Regions from separate parts of the Shewanella bicestrii genome, predicted to be linked through region 4. Evidence: predicted binding sites of a transcription regulator. Region 4 holds the regulator's gene; each other region holds the start of a gene.
The links. Region 4 encodes sigma-54, which starts transcription at its own class of promoters, with help from an activator protein. Its sites were predicted from a motif close to GTTGGCACGNNNNTNGNNT; they were not measured.

Region 1 (4,585 bases), 1.5 Mb from region 4:
CAGAATTTGAATTTGCTCCTGTCTTCGCAAAGATTCCTGCCATTCATAATCTTTCAACACTTGATCGCGCACGGCAAAAGCATCGAAAGGCTCATCCGAGCGAGTCACTACGACTTGCCCCGCCAAAGCGGGCAAGGCTATGAGCGCACTCAGAATGCCCCCAAGCAAACAGGTGCGTCTGAGTCGTCCAGTGGAATCAAAGATTAAGCGCATTGTTCACTCCTTGTGGTATCAGCATGGCAGTCGAAGACCCATAAAAAAAGCAGAGCACTAGGCTCTGCTTTACTATCCTCTTATCCCTTAGAGGCATCAAGTGATATCAATACCTGTTAGCCTGCACTTTTGACAGTCACAAACTCTGGGTAAGCGTCGATACCACAATCAGATGCATCCATACCGTTATATTCTTCTTCCTCTGAAACACGGATGCCCATGGTCATCTTCAGTACAAACCACACCGCAAACGACGCGCTAAATACCCATGCGAAGATAATCGCTGCGCCAGTTAATTGCGCTGTGATAGTGGCGTCGGCATTCGATAAGGGGACACACATCAAACCGAGGAAACCCGCAACACCGTGCACAGAAATCGCGCCCACTGGGTCGTCGATCTTGATTCTGTCCAGACCCACGATAGAGAACACCACTAAACCACCAGCAACTACACCAATTACCCCAGCCATTAGCAGCGAAGGCGACAGCGGATCGGCAGTAATCGCCACTAAGCCTGCCAGAATGCCGTTTAAGATCATGGTTAAGTCCGCTTTACCCCAAATCATTTTGCACACAACTAGGGCAGAGATAGCACCAAAAGCGGCCGCGGTGTTGGTGTTCACGAAGACTTTAGCGACAGAGCTAGCGTTGGCTGCATCTGAAACCATTAATTGTGAGCCACCGTTGAAACCAAACCAGCCCATCCACAGGATAAACATCCCTAAGGTTGCCATTGGCAGGTTAGAGCCTGGGATCGGATTCACTTGGCCGTTAGGGCCGTATTTCCCCTTACGAGCACCGAGCAGTAACACCCCAGCGATAGCCGCCGCAGCACCTGTCATATGCACAATACCGCTACCCGCAAAGTCCACAAAACCTAAGCTAGAGATAAAGCCTTTACCCCAAGTCCAGTAGCCTTCAACAGGATAGATAATGCCTGTCATCACCACGGAGAAGAACAGGAAAGCCCATAACTTCATCCGCTCCGCCACGGCGCCAGAGACAATCGACATCGCCGTTGCCACAAACACCACTTGGAAGAAGAAGTCAGATTCTAAGGCATGGTTTGCATCTTCGGCTTGTGAGCCAATCAGCGTACCGAGTGAAGGCAACCAACCGCCTTCGGCATTGTCGACGTACATAATGTTGTAGCCAACCAATAGGTACATCACACAGGCAATCGCGTATAACACCACGTTTTTAGTTAAAATTTCGGTGGTGTTTTTAGAGCGCACTAGGCCGGCTTCGAGCATGGCAAAACCCGCCGCCATCCACATAACCAAAGCGCCTGAAATCAAAAAATAAAAGGTGTCGAGTGCAAAGCGCAGTTCAGAGACTGTCACGCCTAATTTTGTTAGTTCTTCCATCTTCCGCCCCCTATAGCGCTTCAGTGTCGAGTTCACCCGTACGAATACGGATGGCATGTTCTAAGTCGATAACGAAAATCTTTCCGTCACCAATTTTTCCCGTATGAGCCGCACTGGTAATCGCCTCAATTAGCATGTCGAGATTTTCTGCTTTAGTGGCAATTTCTAGTTTTACTTTTGGCAAAAAATCCACCTGATACTCGGCGCCACGGTACAACTCCGTGTGCCCCTTTTGACGGCCAAAACCTTTAACCTCGGTCACCGTCATCCCCTCAATACCAATACCGGCGATAGCTTCACGGACATCATCCAATTTAAATGGCTTGATGATAGCGCTGACTAGTTTCATCCTGACCTCCAAAAAACGCGATTGTTATTAACTTGTAGCCAAGATAATTCAATCATCAGGCCATAATTTTAATTCATTGATTTAAAAGAAATAATAAAGATTAGCCAGGAATAGTTCGATTAAAAATGCACCAGACTTGTGCAAGCGTGGGGGCGACGCACTCTTTTAGTGAGCAATTTAAGTGCACGCCATATTCGACCTTTGCCCTATTGGTGAGGCTGCCCAATTAGGGTTTACTAACAGTGCAAAAAACACACAATTCACAAAATAAGCAGAGCAATCGCTAAACGATGCCTTTATCCACCCGCGCAGAAGGAACGCCCGATGTTAAAACCCGAAGAATGTGTACTCGTAATCGTCGATGTGCAGGGAAAGCTCGCTCAGATCATGGATAACTCAGCCAAGCTTCATCAGCAGTTGAGTACACTTATCCAAGGCGCACAGCTGTTTGAAATCCCCATCCTCTGGCTCGAGCAATTGCCCGCCAAACTTGGCTCGACCACCGAAGAGTTAAAAACCTTGCTCGAAAGAACTGGCTCGCCCATTGCCAAGCAACATTTTAGCGGTTGGTATTGTGATGAATTTGCCAATGCACTCACGAAATCTCGACGCAAACAAGTGTTGCTTGCGGGGATAGAAACCCACGTCTGCGTGTACCAAACTTGCCGCGATCTGCTCGACCAACACTACTCTGTGCATCTTGTCGCCGATGCGGTGTCTTCCCGCAGCGTTGACAATAAACAGCTGGGCATTCAAATGATGACCGCCAAGGGAGCCACTCTCACCAATGTGGAGTCACTGTTATTTGAACTGCAACACGAAGCCCAAGGCGACCGATTTAAGGCGCTGATTAAGTTGATTAAATAAGGCTGATTAAATGAGACGAGAAGAGAGCTTATTCAAGCTCTCTTTAGTATTCAAAACGCGGCGACACAAACAGCAAATTTGGCACTATTGGCATAACTGCGAAAACTATAGCCGCTGGGGGCGACCGAGATAATGCCGACCTCGAATTCGGTCTCATACACTGTGCGAGACCAAGAAGGGATTGTCGAACTCCACTGCGCACGTTGATAGGCTGCACGACTCTCGCCGTACCCATAGAGAGTGTTTAACTCCTGCTCTGTTGGCCTGCGCCAATTGTCTTTACCTGCAAACTCGAGTGAAGCCAATTTTTGGCACCAGCGGTCAAACTGACCGTTAACACCAACCTTGGCCTCATTGCCCTTGGCTGCTTCGCTGCCGGGTAAGATGACCCCTTTACCGTCCTGACGAAACAGGGCGTATTCGCCTCGGCTCGGGCCAAATACAAACTCGTCTTGCACGTTAAACGTCATCGCATAGCTATCGCCACGGTTGTTGGCATCATCTTGTTCAAGATAACCCAAGGCATTCATCACGGCGATGGAGGGCGAACTGCTAAACCATTTCGTCTGGCGATCGCTTTTATCGTAAAGCGCTTTGATTTTTAGGCAGTTGGTTGATGCTAGAGTGCGGTCGTTATTATCGAGGCCGCCATCAAAGCTGGTATCGATTGGCGTCCCTTCGACGTGGCCACACAGGGGAATTTGCTCTTTTTGGCGACATTCTGTCAGTAAAAACAACAGCACTATGGCACTGCTGAATATGGCGATTTTAGTGGGATTAATCATGACAACAAACCTTAATCCAGTGGTGGTAAAAAGACAGTTACAGACAAGCTTGATGGCATTCGCTTCAGGGAATTAGCCTTAAGCGAATGGCCAATTAAGCTATAACGCCTTAATCACAGGCTCCTGCACCAACAATTGATCGTTTTTGTAAACATAAAGTCTACCCACTGGACTCTCTTCGGCGCTAAGCACAATCACATCGCAAACATAGAGATAGGGACCACTTTTAAACTGGAAGGAATGATTACCGCCGTTACCATCGAGGACTAACTTACCCTTTTTGAGGACTAAATCAGGTTTCTCGCTCAGGGATTTACCCTTTGACCAAGCGGCATAACGGTATTGCTGACGATCGAGGGCATCGACACGTATGATGAATCGCTCGGTTTCCCACGCCAGCTCAGGGCTAGCAAACTCGCGCACACTCTCGTGTAGCATCGCTTTTTGCTGGGCGATCAGTTCATCCCTTAACTTAGCTTCCTCTGGGCTTTGATAATTAATGCCCGAGATTTTGCCATCGAAATCCAACCAGACACTGCCGTGGTCGAGCATAATGCCGCGCCAGCCCATAGTCTCCCAGTTGTTCTCTGTGGTCGAATTGGCGATTTGACTCAGCAACTTGCTATCAAAGACTTGCTGAAATCTCGTCAGCAATTGTTGTGGATTTTGCACATCGGGGAGCGGATATTCCCGCTGGAGGGGATAAGAAATTTGCTCGGCAATCGCCTGACGATCACTCGCCTTGGCCGCATCAATCAAGGCTTGCACCTGCGGCACGTACTCCGCCTCTAGGGCAGCCAGAGCCTGTGGCGTTGCGCTAAGGCTCCCCAGCAACAAACCCGAATAAAGCCCTAAACGCGAGAGTCGATTAATCGCTGAAAAACCTTGAAAAAATGGGCGACTAGACATGATTTATTCCTTTAAAGTCAAAAACATCCAAATTAAGACTTCGCAAGGATAGCATAGCTAAGGAGGGATAAACACACACAATCCCCCCAAACTTA
Region 2 (4,585 bases), 190 kb from region 4:
CTTCTATGCTGTGCCCGATGCCGCGACCATTACTGGCGCCACCACACTGGCCAAACTAGGCAAGGCCAAAGTGCTCCCCTTCTTCGTGGAGCGCACCGAAGGCGATAAGGGTTACCATATCGAGATTATGCCGCCGCTGGATAACTTCCCCGGCGAAGATGAACTGACCGATGCCATTCGCGGTAACAACATTATCGAAGGGATTATCGATAGAAATCGCGCCCAATATATGTGGCTTCACCGCCGCTTTAAGACTCGCCCAGATCCAACGGACAAGTCCTTATATAAATAAGCTTTTGTTCAATCTGTTCGAGATAAGCGCTTAAACGCGAATAAAAAATGCCAAGCAATCGCTTGGCATTTTTTATCTTAGATCTGTTGGTTTAAGACATTGTTGAGGGTTGAGGGCTTGAAACCCTAAGCATCATATCCTTTAAGCCCAGCATAGCAGGCTTAAGCACTGATTATGCCTCCGCCGGTAAGCGTATACCCACATTGGTGACTTTGCCTTCATAAAGCCCTGCAACCACCCAATGCAGTGACTGCCACAGGAACTGATCCCCAAGTACCGGATGTGAACCTAATTCTGCCGCCACTAAATCCGCGACCGTCATATCACCTGTTGCTTCGTCTAACTCCAGACCATAAATCGGCGCTAGATCCAGCAGCTTAACCTCGGTATCGATAAAGAAGTCCCCGAAGAAACGTGGCACTTCCTTGGTTTCGGGCGCCTGACTAAAGAGGTTACTCAAGGCCTCTAGGCTCTTCTCTTGCCCGAGCACGCACAAAATATCCCCCGCTTCTAGACAGGTACTGCCCGATGGATGCAACAGTGTGTTTTGGCGAAATACCGCCGCAATCCGCGTGCCATCCGGCATAGAGAGACGTTTAAGCGGCTCGCCGATACACCATTTGTTTTCACTCAGATGGTACACAAACACTTCCCACTCGCTGCTCGGGTAAATTTCGACCCCAGAGCGTGAAATCGGTAATGGCTTAGGCGGCAACTCCACCTTAGCTAAACGCGCCGCTGTGGTGAGTGACGCCCCTTGCACTAGCAGTGACACTAACACCACGAAGAATGCCAAGTTAAAGTACAGCTGAGCGCCCGGTAATCCCGCCATCATAGGGAATACGGCTAAAATAATCGGCACGGCGCCGCGAAGCCCAACCCACGAGATAAACCAACGGTCACGACTGCTAAAACTCTTAAAGGGCAACAAGCTGAGCCAAACGGCTAACGGCCTGGCAAACAGGATCATTCCAAAGGCTAATGCCAAACCCGGCAGCCAAATATCCAACAAGTCAGACGGTGTGAGCAGTAGCCCTAATACGAGGAACATACCGATTTGACTGACCCAGGTCATGCCATCCAACACGTTTAAGATTGAATGGCGACCACGGGTAGGCTTGTTGCCAAGGAATAAACCGACTAAGTAAATCGACAGGATGCCGCTGCCGCCCAGTTTATTCGACGCGGCATAAATCATCAGGCCGCCACTGAGCACTAAAATCGAATACAAGCCTTCGGCAAGTTTGCTTAAATTAACCAACTTCCACAGCAGCCAACCGCCACCGAGGCCGAGGAAAATCCCCAAGCCAAACTGCTTGATAAAGCTTATCAGCATAAAGCTTGCGGATAGCTCGGCGTCCACATTCGCGAGGATGGCAATCAGAGTTACGGTTAAAAACACCGCCATAGGGTCGTTGCTACCCGATTCAATTTCCAGCGTCGCGCCAACACGCTCGTTTAAGCTACGCCCCTTTAATAGTGAGAATACCGCCGCCGCATCGGTGGAGCCGACAATTGCCCCCACCAACAAACCTTGTAGCCAGTGTAAATCAAATAACCACGCGGCCATCACACCTGTGATGCTGGTAGTGATAGCGACCCCGAAGGTCGCCAGCGACAATGCTGGCCAGAGTGCCACCCTAAAGCTTGCAACCCGCGTGCGCATACCGCCATCTAGCAAGATAATGGCTAAGGCTAAGTTACTGACAAGATAAGCGGTTGAGTAGTCGTCAAACAGAATGCCGCCGGGACCATCTTCCCCAGCTAAAATCCCTACTGCGAGGAAAATTAATAAGATAGGGATACCCAAGCGCGAAGACACGGGACTTAACAAAACACTCACAGCGGCAAGCAAGGCACCGATCAGAAAAAAACTATTGATGGAATCTGCATCCACACATGCCTCCTTAAATACAAGAGTGTTTAGTTAAACGATAAAGAAATCACCTAGATTAAAAATGACTCAGTTGAAAATTTTTGTGTTTCTATACTAGCATAAAAAATGCAAATTAATGGAGTTTTAAATATTAAATTTCAAACATCTACATTAAAATCCTCAGTAATAGGCCATTTTGACTAACTTTTATATAAAAACCAGTACAAGCAAAAATACCTACTGAACATAACCTAATCCCCATAAACAAGATAAAATCTTTATTTATCAATACATTTTAAAAACCTATTCCATACAAACTCACCGCATATAGCCTAAATGGTGGGGATAACCATATAAAAATGCACTGTATCTTCCCAATGCCGACTTAAATCCCATTAACTCCGCAATAACTTGAAAGCATAGATAAAATCCCCTTTTTCATTGTGTTATCGACATTCAAGCCCTTAAAGCTGTCATAAAGACAACAAGTGTCATATCGACAATAAAATTCAGTATCAAAAAGACAATACACCATAACACAAAACTTGTATTTCCCTTTATTTTCAACAACAAAAATATTTGGCACGTATTACGCAATAGCAGGTGAAACGTATCAAAATGACGTTGCATCAAGGAGACTTATGAGCAAACAAAAACTCACCGCTATCGCACTGTTAGTTGTGCTGATTGCTTCATTCACTGTCCTGCTGAGCATAGGCAGTGAAATTTATCGGGAAAAACCGCCGATACCCAATGCATTTACGGATGTAAATGGTCAGGTTGTGTTTAGCGAAAATGATATCGAACAGGGCCAATTGGTCTGGCGCTCCATGGGCGGCCATCAACTGGGGTCGGTTTGGGGACATGGCTCTTATGTCGCCCCAGATTGGACCGCCGACTGGTTACACAGAGAAGCCGAAGCTTGGCTCGATATTCGCGCAGAGCAGCAATATCAAACGCCGTTCGCCCAATTAAACTCTCAACAAAAGTCTGGGCTTGAGCAGGCATTAAGGGAAGATTTACGCCATAACAGCGTCGAACCACAGGCCGATGGCACAGTGCTTATTCGCTTGTCTAGCACTCGTATCGAAGCGATTAACAGGGTCGAGCAGCATTATCTATCCCTGTTTGGGAGCGATCCGGAGCTTAGTCATCTTCGTGAACAATACGCCATGAAAGAGGGTACAGTGCCCGATCTTGCCCGCCGCGAACAACTCAATGCGTTCCTCTTTTGGGGAGCCTGGGCGGCAATCACTGAACGCCCCGATGCCCCCTATACCTACACCAATAACTGGCCCTTCGATCCCCAGTTAGGCAATACACCAACCTCGGATAATATCGTCTGGTCGATACTCAGTATTGTGACCTTAATTGCGGGGATTGGCGGATTGATCTGGCACCATGCGAGCGGTAAACACGAAAGCCTGCCCAAGCCTTCGGAGCAAGATCCGCTGTTTTTCACTAAACCAACCGCCTCACAAAAAGCCGTCGGCAAATACTTCATCACGGCAATTGGCCTGTTTTTACTGCAAATTTTACTCGGCGGGATCACTGCCCACTATGCGGTAGAAGGCCAAGAATTTTATGGTTTACCGATTTCAGAAATACTGCCCTACTCAGTCACTCGCACCTGGCACACCCAATTAGCAGTGTTTTGGATTGCCACGGCCTGGTTAGGCACTGGGCTGTATATTGCTCCCGCCTTATCGGGTTATGAGCCGAAATATCAACGTCTTGGCGTTAACGTACTCTGGGTTGCCTTAGTGGTCGTAGTGCTTGGCTCGATGGCGGGCGAATGGATTGGGGTACAGCAGTATTTTGACCTCGATATGAACTTCCTCTTTGGTCATCAAGGATATGAGTACATAGATCTTGGCCGAGTATGGCAAATCTTACTCCTCGTTGGATTATTGATTTGGCTTGCCTTAGTCACTGCAGCCATCAAACCCGCACTCAAAATTCAAGGCGAGATGCGCCCTGTTATTTGGGTACTCTATGCCTCCTGCGTGGCGATTGGTCTGTTCTATGGCGCCGGCCTCTTTATGGGTAAACACGTCAATTTAGCGATTGCAGAATACTGGCGTTGGTGGGTAGTACACCTGTGGGTTGAGGGCTTCTTCGAAACCTTTGCCACCGCTGTTATCGCCTTGATGTTAGTACGTTTAGGGTTAATCCGCGGCCGCAGTGCCAACGGTGCGGTGTTATTTACAACGGTGATCTTCTTAACCGGTGGATTGATTGGCACCTTACACCACCTCTACTTTACTGGCACACCGACCTCGGTAATCGCTTGGGGCGCCATCTTCTCCGCCTTAGAAGTTGTTCCCCTCGCCATTATTGGTTTTGAAGCCATGGAAACCTACCGCCTGCGTAAAGCCAGTGGCTGGATGCAACGTTATCACTGGGCGATTATGTTC
Region 3 (4,585 bases), 2.3 Mb from region 4:
TGGATATCACTTGGTTAGATTCAAATAATGAGCCGAATGAACAGCTTATCAGTCTGGCTGAACTGGCTTTTACCGGCTGGATTAAAGAGGCCGCCAATAGCGACTCTGCGCCCTCGGCCAACACGGGTAAAGTGAAACATGCCCACGCGAAAAAGGTGAAGATCAGCAGTCAGCCCCCATGCAAGTATGTGATTGATGGCGAGATTTGTGAGCCGGAGCAACTCAATATCGATATCCTGCCCGCCTCTTTGAAGGTGTTTGTGCCCTATCAAGCGCAAAATGCTGAACCGCAGTTAGAGCCCCAAATAAGCTAACACATTCAGAATCAACTCTGAATCAAAAGCTGAATCAATGCATTAGCTTATTTTCAGGCATTTTATGTAGGTCACTACTTGGCGACGCTATTGCTAACGGAATCTTCGCTAACGGCATCAACAACAGTTTGAGCATCTGACTCCTGCTCATATTTACTGAGCTTGTTATAGAGGGTTTTAACGCTGATCCCAAGCTGCTCGGCGGTGTCGGTCTTATTGCCCAGACTCGTTTCAAGCGCTTGGTAAATGGCGATTTTTTCCAGCTCCTCAAGGCGCATACCTTGGGGGATCACGACATTTTCCTCTGCAGTCGCCTCTTTATCCAAACTGGGCGTAAGCTGTAAATGCTCAGGGGTAATCTCATGGTCCGCCAGAATATAAGCGCGCTCGATAGCATGCTTTAACTCGCGCACATTCCCCGGCCAAGCGTGGGCCGCAATCGCCTCTAAACTTGAGGGCGAGAACACTTTACTCTGTTTTTCTGCCGCATTGCGATAGGCCAGAAAATGCTTCGCAAGTCCGACAATATCTTCCCCACGCTCCCGCAATGGCGGCACTTGAATGGGGAAATGCGCTAAGCGAAAGTACAAATCTTCCCGCAGTTGTCCTTGCTCAATCGCCACTAAAGGATCGCGGTTTGTCGCCGCCACAATACGCACATTTGCCTTGAGCACCTTAGGGCTGCCGACGGGACGATATTCATTATTTTCGAGCACTCTTAACAGCTTAACTTGATGCTCTAGGGGCATTTCGGTGACTTCATCGAGAAATAAGGTGCCGCCTTCGGCCTGCTCAAATACCCCTTGATGATCGCGATTCGCGCCAGTGAAAGAGCCTTTTACATGGCCGAAGAGTTCACTATCAACCAATTCTGGGCTCAAGGCGCCGCAGTTAATCGCAATATAGGGCTTATTCACCCGCGGGCTGGCTAAGTGAATGGTATTGGCGACCAGTTCTTTACCCGCGCCACTCTCACCGATAATCAACACATTGCTCTCGGCGGCCGACACGCGGCGGATAGTGCGATACAAACGGTGCATAGGTAATGAGGAGCCCACCAGCAGACCATATTGGTCTAATTCGCTGGCAAAGGGACGAATGCGCGTCGAAGTATTGGCAACTAAATGCTGGGCAAAATCCGCTAAGGTTTCGCACAGCAACGACATATCGATGGGCTTACGGAAATGGTAGCCCGCGTATTTGGACAAGAGTTTATCGAGGTGAGGATTCGGCAGGCCATCGGAGAGAAAAATAAACTCCACATCCGCAATGGCGCTGGACTCGAGTAAGGCTAAATAATCTTCACGGCTTAGACGGGGCAGCTCAATGATCGCCACATCGATACGATTGGCCTCCAGCTGACTAATCCAAGATAAATCATCGGTACTGCGTAGCTTGTTGTAGGTCTGCGCGCCCTCGAGCTGTACTAATGCCTGCTCGGTCTCGAAGTCCTGTAGATGATAGAAAAGCGTTGGTCGGATCATCTTGTGCCACTCCCTGTGAATGAAGCACCACTGTATGCCAGCCGTGAAATTTTAACAATCTCAACGGTAAGAGTTGCCGATAATAAGCGAGGCACTGGCGACAATGGATAAATATCATCAGTTAAATCAATCCATTAACTTATCATTAAAAAGTGAACGAAATATGCATAGAAGCTGAATGAAACTGAAATTTCCATAAAATGTTGGGCAATCCGTGTCGGCGGAGCAGCCCAAACTACCACAGGAGGTCGTTATGACGTCTAATGTTGCGCAACATCAGACCGAGTTGAGCGCCGATATTAAGCTGGTTAATGAGTTAATCGAGCTGACCCAAACCGGCGTGGATTTTTATACTCGGGCCAATACCACTGTCGATGACTACAGCCTTAAACGCATTTTTATTGCCCAAATCAAGACGTATCAAGGGATGCTGGCGCGATTTAAGCAATTGCTCACCCAATCATTACAACAAATGGGCCAGCATTCGGTGCCTCCATCACAGACTCGGCCCTATGCCGATGTCGATGCTTTACTTATTAAACAGCAACTCGCCGATGCCCTCGCCGTGCTCTGCGAGCTTGAGCGTCAGCGCCTTAATCACCTCAAACAGCTAATTAAAAAAGCCAATCACCCAAGGTTAATCAGCCAATTGGCCGAGGATATTGCCTGGCTACAAATCCATTTGGATACCTTACACCTGCGTAGCCAAGCCCAGTAAGGCGGCCATGCCATCCAATAACGCGGCTAACAGAGCCGCGTTTTTGTTGCCTGCGATCTATTTGAGCTTAACGCCTATCCCACTTAAGCCAAACCGCTTAATCACCCTCGGTAATATTTACATTTTGTCGGTAAAAAGCGCCGATTTGCCGATTGAGCCAAACACCTAAAACAGGGCGCCAATCCAATTAATTATATTTAAAATCAGTAGGATAAAAACATTGGCACGATTCACGCTTTAGTTCCTTCGAGATAACAACGGAGGATATCATTATGAAAAACACGACAACTTTAGCTTTAACCACCTTACTTGTCGGTTCTATCAGTTTAAATGTGGCCGCCGCACAGGATTGGAAAGACGATGCCAAAGATGCTTGGCTAGATGGCAAGGCCGAAACGACTTTGTTGCTCAATACTAACCTCAACTCCTTTGACATTATGACCGACGTGAAAAACGGTCATGTCACCTTAACCGGTCAAGTGGAGAGCAGTGTCGATAAGGCGCTCGCCGCTGAGCTCATCAAAAGCTTAGATGGCGTAAAAGGGGTCGATAACAAGTTAACCGTGATGAAAGAAGACGAAGGCACCAATGAGGTGGTGAAGACCTTAACCGACTCTAAGGTCGCAACGGTCGTAAAAACCCGTCTGTTGTTCTCGACCGACGTATCGGGCACCCAAATTAACGTCGACGTTGCCGATGGCGTAGTGACCTTACAGGGTGAAGTGGCTAGCGATGCCGAGCGTCAATTAGTCCTGACCATTGCTAAAAATACCGATGATGTGAAAAAGGTCGTCGATAAAATCAAAGTCAAAACCTCATAATGGTCCCGACCATTCAGCCCTTGCTAATTCAGCTCTTGATAACTCAGCTGTTGGTAACTCAGCTGTTGGTATTAGTCACTCGGGCAAAAACCACAAAACCAGCTTCGGCTGGTTTTGTTTTATTGGCGCGATGTTATGTTCATCATGCCTTAGGCTTCGGCTTCCTGTTCGAGGCAGAAGCTAAATTCATAAAAATGTTGGCCATTTTCGATGCTTATCGCCATAGTGCCATATAACCCAACGAGTTCACCCGCGCCAGAATGGGGGACAACCTCAAGGTGTAAACGGTTTTGCCCATCGGTCATAATGCCAAAATGTTGCAGCACAAAACTGCCCTGCCTGCCGCACAATTTACCTACGACTTGCTCTATCGCCACGTATCCTGCCGAGCCTTTTACCGCTGTCATGGCACTGAGCATTTCGCCTTGGCTGCGGGCTTCAAGCTCACCATAAAAGCTTTTATCTAAGGTCATTCTGCCCAAGTTCACCCCGCCTACACCTGTGGCATAGGCACTCTCGGGATTGAGCTTAACATCAAATTTGCCCGTGACTTTGGTCATTTCCATGACTCGCTCCTTGTTTTAATTTTATGCTTTATGCCAAAACCTTAGCTTTCCCAGCCGCTAGGTGAAATAAATACCTCAGCCGTAGCTGAGGTAAAATTAACTTAGCATAAGCCCAGATATAAACCTAATGCAGTGCTTTGATTTCCGACTCACTCACACCGACTTCAAGGGTTTTCGCCACCTTAGGCTCCTCTGCCATAGGTTGGCCCGCCGCCCTGTCACGGTAGGTGATGGCGACTTTATATGGCGCCTCAAAGGGATACACAGGCTCGATATTATCGACTTCGATACGATCGCCAATAAACACACTGCCTAAGTGCACTAATCGATTTTGAGCATAATCTAAGCTAAACAAGCCAAGGTACCAAAATACCCCCGAACCTTGATTCGTGACGATATAAGGCGCCACAAAAGGCATGGTTTGCTGCTTAGGATCGTCCTGCAATGGCGCATCGCTTTGGGTATCAGGCTCTAATGCTGGGTCAAAATTAAGCGGCGTAATCCGCATATAATCCAGCAATACCCGACCCTTTTCTTCACCTTGTTGATAATCCCCCAGCGCAAATTCCGTTTGCTTGATTTTAATAAAGTGCGTCAATACCACTGGCAGTTGGCTATCGGGCAGCTTTACTTCAAAGGGATTGGCCGTATTCAAACTAAAGAGTTTCAGCATCACCTCGGA
Region 4 (4,585 bases):
TCTCAACACTATGATAATGACCTCTGACCGCATCATTTACGTCACAGGGAAAGATTTTAATATTCAAGGGCAAGGCCTTTATGCCGACCTTAACGCGCAGGAAGTGCAATTGACCAGTCAGGTAGTAGGAACCTATGAAGCAAAATAACATATTACTTGCCGGCCTAATGCTAATCACCAGCATGAGCGCCTTCGCCAAGGTTGGTGACTTACAGCAAGAAGTGAAAATTAAAGCCGTTAGCCAAACTGCGGACATTAAAAACAACCAGATCATTTTCTTCGGTCCGGTTGAAGTCACCCAAGGATCGATCAAAATCCATGCAGATCAACTACGTGCATTTTCTGCCGAAGGGGAAAACAGCAAGATTTTAGTGGCAACCGGTAATCCTGCGACGTATAGCCAGATCCTCGACGATGGACGCCCAGCTTCAGCGAGCGCGAAAGAAATTCGCTACGAAATGGCGACCCGCACCCTAACTTTGACGGGCTCAGCGAGCCTAGACCAAGCGGGTAGCCAAGTGACGGGTAACCTCATCCGTTACGATATTATTCAGCAAAAATTGATCGCTGAGAGTACGGGTAGCGGTGATGATCGCGTGATTACCATTATTCAACCTGATAACTATCAGGAAGAGATCAAGAACCAGCCCGCGGACAAACCTGTGAAAAAACAGGACTCTAAATGACCCAAATCACCTTAAAAGCACAGAATCTCGCTAAGAGTTATAAGAGTCGTCAGGTTGTGAAAGATGTCTGCCTGACGGTGAAAACGGGTCAAGTCGTCGGCCTACTCGGCCCAAACGGCGCGGGTAAAACCACCACCTTTTATATGGTCGTGGGCTTAGTTAAAAGCGATAAAGGCCATATCTTTATCGACGATGATGATTTAACCGCCGATCCCATGCACCTGCGCGCCCGTAAAGGCATTGGTTACCTGCCACAGGAAGCCAGTATCTTTCGCAAGCTGACCGTGCACGACAATATCATGGCGGTACTGCAAACCCGTAAAGAGCTCAATCGCGATCAACGCGAAGAAGAGCTGGAACATCTGCTCGAAGAGTTCCATATCACCCATATTCGCGATAGCCAAGGCATGTCGTTATCGGGCGGTGAACGTCGCCGTGTCGAAATTGCCCGCGCCTTAGCGGCCAATCCTAAGTTTATTCTGCTCGATGAACCCTTCGCCGGTGTCGACCCGATTTCGGTTATCGATATCAAGAAAATCATCGAACAACTCAAGAGCCGAGGCCTTGGGGTACTGATCACAGACCACAATGTGCGCGAGACCTTAGACGTCTGTGAACATGCCTACATTGTTAGTCACGGAAACCTGATTGCCGAAGGAACTCCCGCAGAGATCTTAGACAATCAGCAAGTTAGGGCTGTGTACTTAGGTGAACAATTCAGGCTATAGTTACTGAAACAGAGCCAATTAGCCTTGAATTTTGGCTTATAAGCGCCATCAATATGATAACAAGCGGCCTAAATTCAAAATAATAACGTAGGGATCAGCGGTAACATGAAAGCGTCACTCCAGCTCAAACTGGGTCAACAGTTAACCATGACGCCACAACTCCAACAGGCCATTCGTCTGTTGCAATTGTCGTCATTGGAACTGCAGCAAGAGATCCAGCAAGCCTTAGACTCTAATCCTCTTCTCGAGCTGGAAGAGGAGCAATTCGACGCGCCTACCGAACGTAAGCAAGATATCGCCGATACCGACTTTAGCGAAACAACGGCCCTGCCACAGGAACAAGACAATTCCACCGTGGACATTGCCGAGTCGTTGACCAAAGAATCCCTGCCCGAAGAACTGCCCATGGATACTACCTGGGATGAAGTCTTTACCGCCTCGCCAAACTCAGGTTCTGGCGCCAGCCGTGAAGATGACATGCCCTTCCAAGGGGAAACCAGTGAAGGCCTGTACGAGCATTTAGAATGGCAGAAAAACCTCACGCCCTTCTCTGAAACCGATTTAGCCATCGCCACCGCGATTATTGATGCCATCGACGATCAAGGTTATCTCACTCAAAGTACTGAAGATATCCTCGAGGCCATGGGCAATCCTGAGATAGAACTGGATGAAGTCGAAGCAGTACTTAAGCGTATTCAACACTTCGATCCCGTTGGTGTCGCCGCAAGGGATTTAAGCGAATGTCTGCTTATCCAACTCTCCCATTTTTCGCCGGATACCCCACACCTCGAAAACGCCCGCATGTTGATCAAAGATCATTTAGATCTGATCGCTGCCCGCGACTTTAGGTTGTTGATGCGTAAGACCAAACTTAAAGAGGACGAGTTAAGGGACAGCATAGCGCTGATCCAAACCTTAAACCCTCGCCCCGGTTTGCTCATCACCCCTGTTGATGAAGAATATGTCATCCCCGATGTATCGGTATCGAAGAAAAACGGTCGCTGGGTGGTCGAGTTAAATCCAGATTACATGCCAAAAATCAATGTTAATCAGCAATATGCAGCCATGGCGCGTAGCACCAAAAGCCAAGCCGATAGCCAATTTATCCGCGGGCATCTGCAAGAAGCCAAGTGGTTTATCAAAAGCCTTGAAAGCCGTAACGAAACACTGCTCAAGGTGGCAAACTGCATAGTGCAATATCAACAGGGCTTCTTCGAATACGGTGAAGAAGCCATGAAACCTATGGTCCTGAACGATATCGCCGAGGCGGTAGAGATGCATGAGTCCACCATTTCACGGGTGACGACACAAAAATACATGCATACCCCAAAGGGACTTTTTGAACTAAAATATTTCTTCTCAAGCCACGTCGGGACTGATGATGGCGGTGAGTGCTCATCCACGGCAATCAGAGCCTTCATTAAGAAACTGGTTGCAGCGGAAAACCAGAAAAAACCATTAAGCGACAGCAAGATGGCACAGCTTCTGGCAGAACAGGGAATTAACGTTGCGCGCAGAACCATTGCGAAGTACCGAGAAGCGATGCTTATTCCCCCTTCCAATCAGCGTAAAAGTTTATAGCCTAAAGTGGAAATCGGAGGACGTTTATATGCAAATAAACCTGAGTGGACACCATATCGAGATTACTGAATCGTTACGGGCTTATGTTGAGGAAAAGTTTTCAAAACTTGAACGTCATTTCGAACAGATCAATAATGTGCACGTTGTGCTCAATGTTGAGAAAATGCAACAAATTGCCGAAGCGAGAATCAACCTCACCGGTGGTGAAGTCTTCGCGACTTCAGAGCATGCAGATATGTATGCTGCCATAGACGTCCTGATCGACAAGCTTGATCGTCAGGTTATTAAACACAAAGAGAAGTTAACAAAACACTAGCAATGGAACTTCGTACCATACTGCGGCCGGAATGCACGACCTGCGCCACTCCGGGCAGTAAGAAAAAGGTACTGGAACTTATCAGCGACTTAGCCGCTGCCCAGTACCCCACCCTCTCATCTCAAGAGATCTTCGAAAGCCTAGTGGCGCGCGAAAAGATGGGGAGCACAGGTATAGGTAACGGCATCGCCATTCCACATGGCCGATTAACCGATATAACACAACCCATAGCCATATTGGTGAAATGTGAGGAGCCGATAGCCTTTGATGCTATCGATAAACAACCTGTCGACATTTTATTTGCGCTGCTGGTGCCTGCTGACCAATGTCAACAGCACTTAAGCACTTTGTCCTGCATGGCTGAAAAGCTCAGCGACAAACAAATATTGAAGCAATTGCGCAAGACGCATGATGAAACGGAACTCTATCAGGTAATCACTGGATGAAACTGGTCATAGTGTCAGGGCGCTCAGGCTCAGGCAAATCGGTCGCACTAAGAGTGCTTGAAGATCTCGGCTATTATTGTGTCGATAATCTTCCGTTGCCGCTGATTGGCAGCTTACTCGAACAGCTCAAGGGCAGTAACGATCTCGTCGCCATCAGCGTTGACGTACGTAACCTGCCGGAGCAAGACAAGGTACTCGTCAAACAGCTCGCAAGCCTGCCAGAGGGCACTGAACTTACCAGCTTCTTCTTAAATTCCAGCGATAAAGTACTGTTAAAGCGCTACAGCGAGACTCGGCGCTTACATCCCTTATCTAAGAGCCGAGTATCACTGCAAGAAGCCATCAAACTTGAAGGCAAATTGCTCGAGCCCCTGTCACAGCAGATGGATCACTACATAGATACCTCAAATCTGAATATCTATGAACTCAGCGACCAAGTACGGCAAATCCTGCTTGGCAGTGTCGATAAGGAACTGGTGATCAACTTCGAGTCCTTCGGTTTTAAGCATGGTATGCCAACCGAAGCCGACTTTATGTTTGATGTGCGCTTTTTACCCAATCCCCATTGGGAACCCGAGCTGCGCCCTCTCACCGGCTTAGATGAACCCGTTGCCGAGTTTTTAAATCGCCAGCCGCTGGTTAACAAGTTCATCTGGCAAATTGAGAATTTACTCGAGACTTGGTTGCCCCACTTAGAGCGTAATAACCGCAGCTATCTGACCATCGCCATCGGCTGTACCGGCGGTCAACACAGATCGGTTTACGTGGCCGAGCAACTGGCTAAACGCTTTAGCAATGGCAAACACAAAGTGAATGCCCGCCACCGAG

Region 1: CF168_RS03130 (P-II family nitrogen regulator) is a predicted target of sigma-54. The motif match lies at 1,976-1,994, and genes of this name have one in related genera.
Region 2: CF168_RS16560 (nitric-oxide reductase large subunit) is a predicted target of sigma-54. The motif match lies at 2,747-2,765, and genes of this name have one in related genera.
Region 3: CF168_RS06635 (BON domain-containing protein) is a predicted target of sigma-54. The motif match lies at 2,736-2,754, and genes of this name have one in related genera.

What each region holds. Positions count from the first base shown of each region.
Region 1 is NZ_CP022358.1:695,183-699,767, reverse strand. It holds gene CF168_RS03140 (hypothetical protein) at 1-213, opposite strand, end outside; gene CF168_RS03135 (ammonium transporter) at 330-1,580, opposite strand; gene CF168_RS03130 (P-II family nitrogen regulator) at 1,591-1,929, opposite strand; gene CF168_RS03125 (hydrolase) at 2,254-2,796, shown strand; gene CF168_RS03120 (DUF1566 domain-containing protein) at 2,847-3,581, opposite strand; gene CF168_RS03115 (hypothetical protein) at 3,681-4,490, opposite strand.
Region 2 is NZ_CP022358.1:3,782,865-3,787,449, forward strand. It holds gene CF168_RS16550 (LpxL/LpxP family Kdo(2)-lipid IV(A) lauroyl/palmitoleoyl acyltransferase) at 1-292, shown strand, start outside; gene CF168_RS16555 (potassium/proton antiporter) at 465-2,189, opposite strand; gene CF168_RS16560 (nitric-oxide reductase large subunit) at 2,810-4,585, shown strand, end outside.
Region 3 is NZ_CP022358.1:1,516,121-1,520,705, reverse strand. It holds gene CF168_RS06650 (diacylglycerol kinase family protein) at 1-314, shown strand, start outside; gene CF168_RS06645 (sigma-54 interaction domain-containing protein) at 389-1,798, opposite strand; gene CF168_RS06640 (hypothetical protein) at 2,052-2,516, shown strand; gene CF168_RS22295 (hypothetical protein) at 2,524-2,685, shown strand; gene CF168_RS06635 (BON domain-containing protein) at 2,789-3,337, shown strand; gene CF168_RS06630 (DUF3224 domain-containing protein) at 3,487-3,903, opposite strand; gene CF168_RS06625 (hypothetical protein) at 4,028-4,585, opposite strand, start outside.
Region 4 is NZ_CP022358.1:3,971,972-3,976,556, forward strand. It holds gene lptC (LPS export ABC transporter periplasmic protein LptC) at 1-148, shown strand, start outside; gene lptA (lipopolysaccharide transport periplasmic protein LptA) at 135-686, shown strand; gene lptB (LPS export ABC transporter ATP-binding protein) at 683-1,414, shown strand; gene CF168_RS17435 (RNA polymerase factor sigma-54) at 1,520-2,995, shown strand; gene hpf (ribosome hibernation promoting factor) at 3,024-3,311, shown strand; gene ptsN (PTS IIA-like nitrogen regulatory protein PtsN) at 3,314-3,757, shown strand; gene rapZ (RNase adapter RapZ) at 3,754-4,585, shown strand, end outside.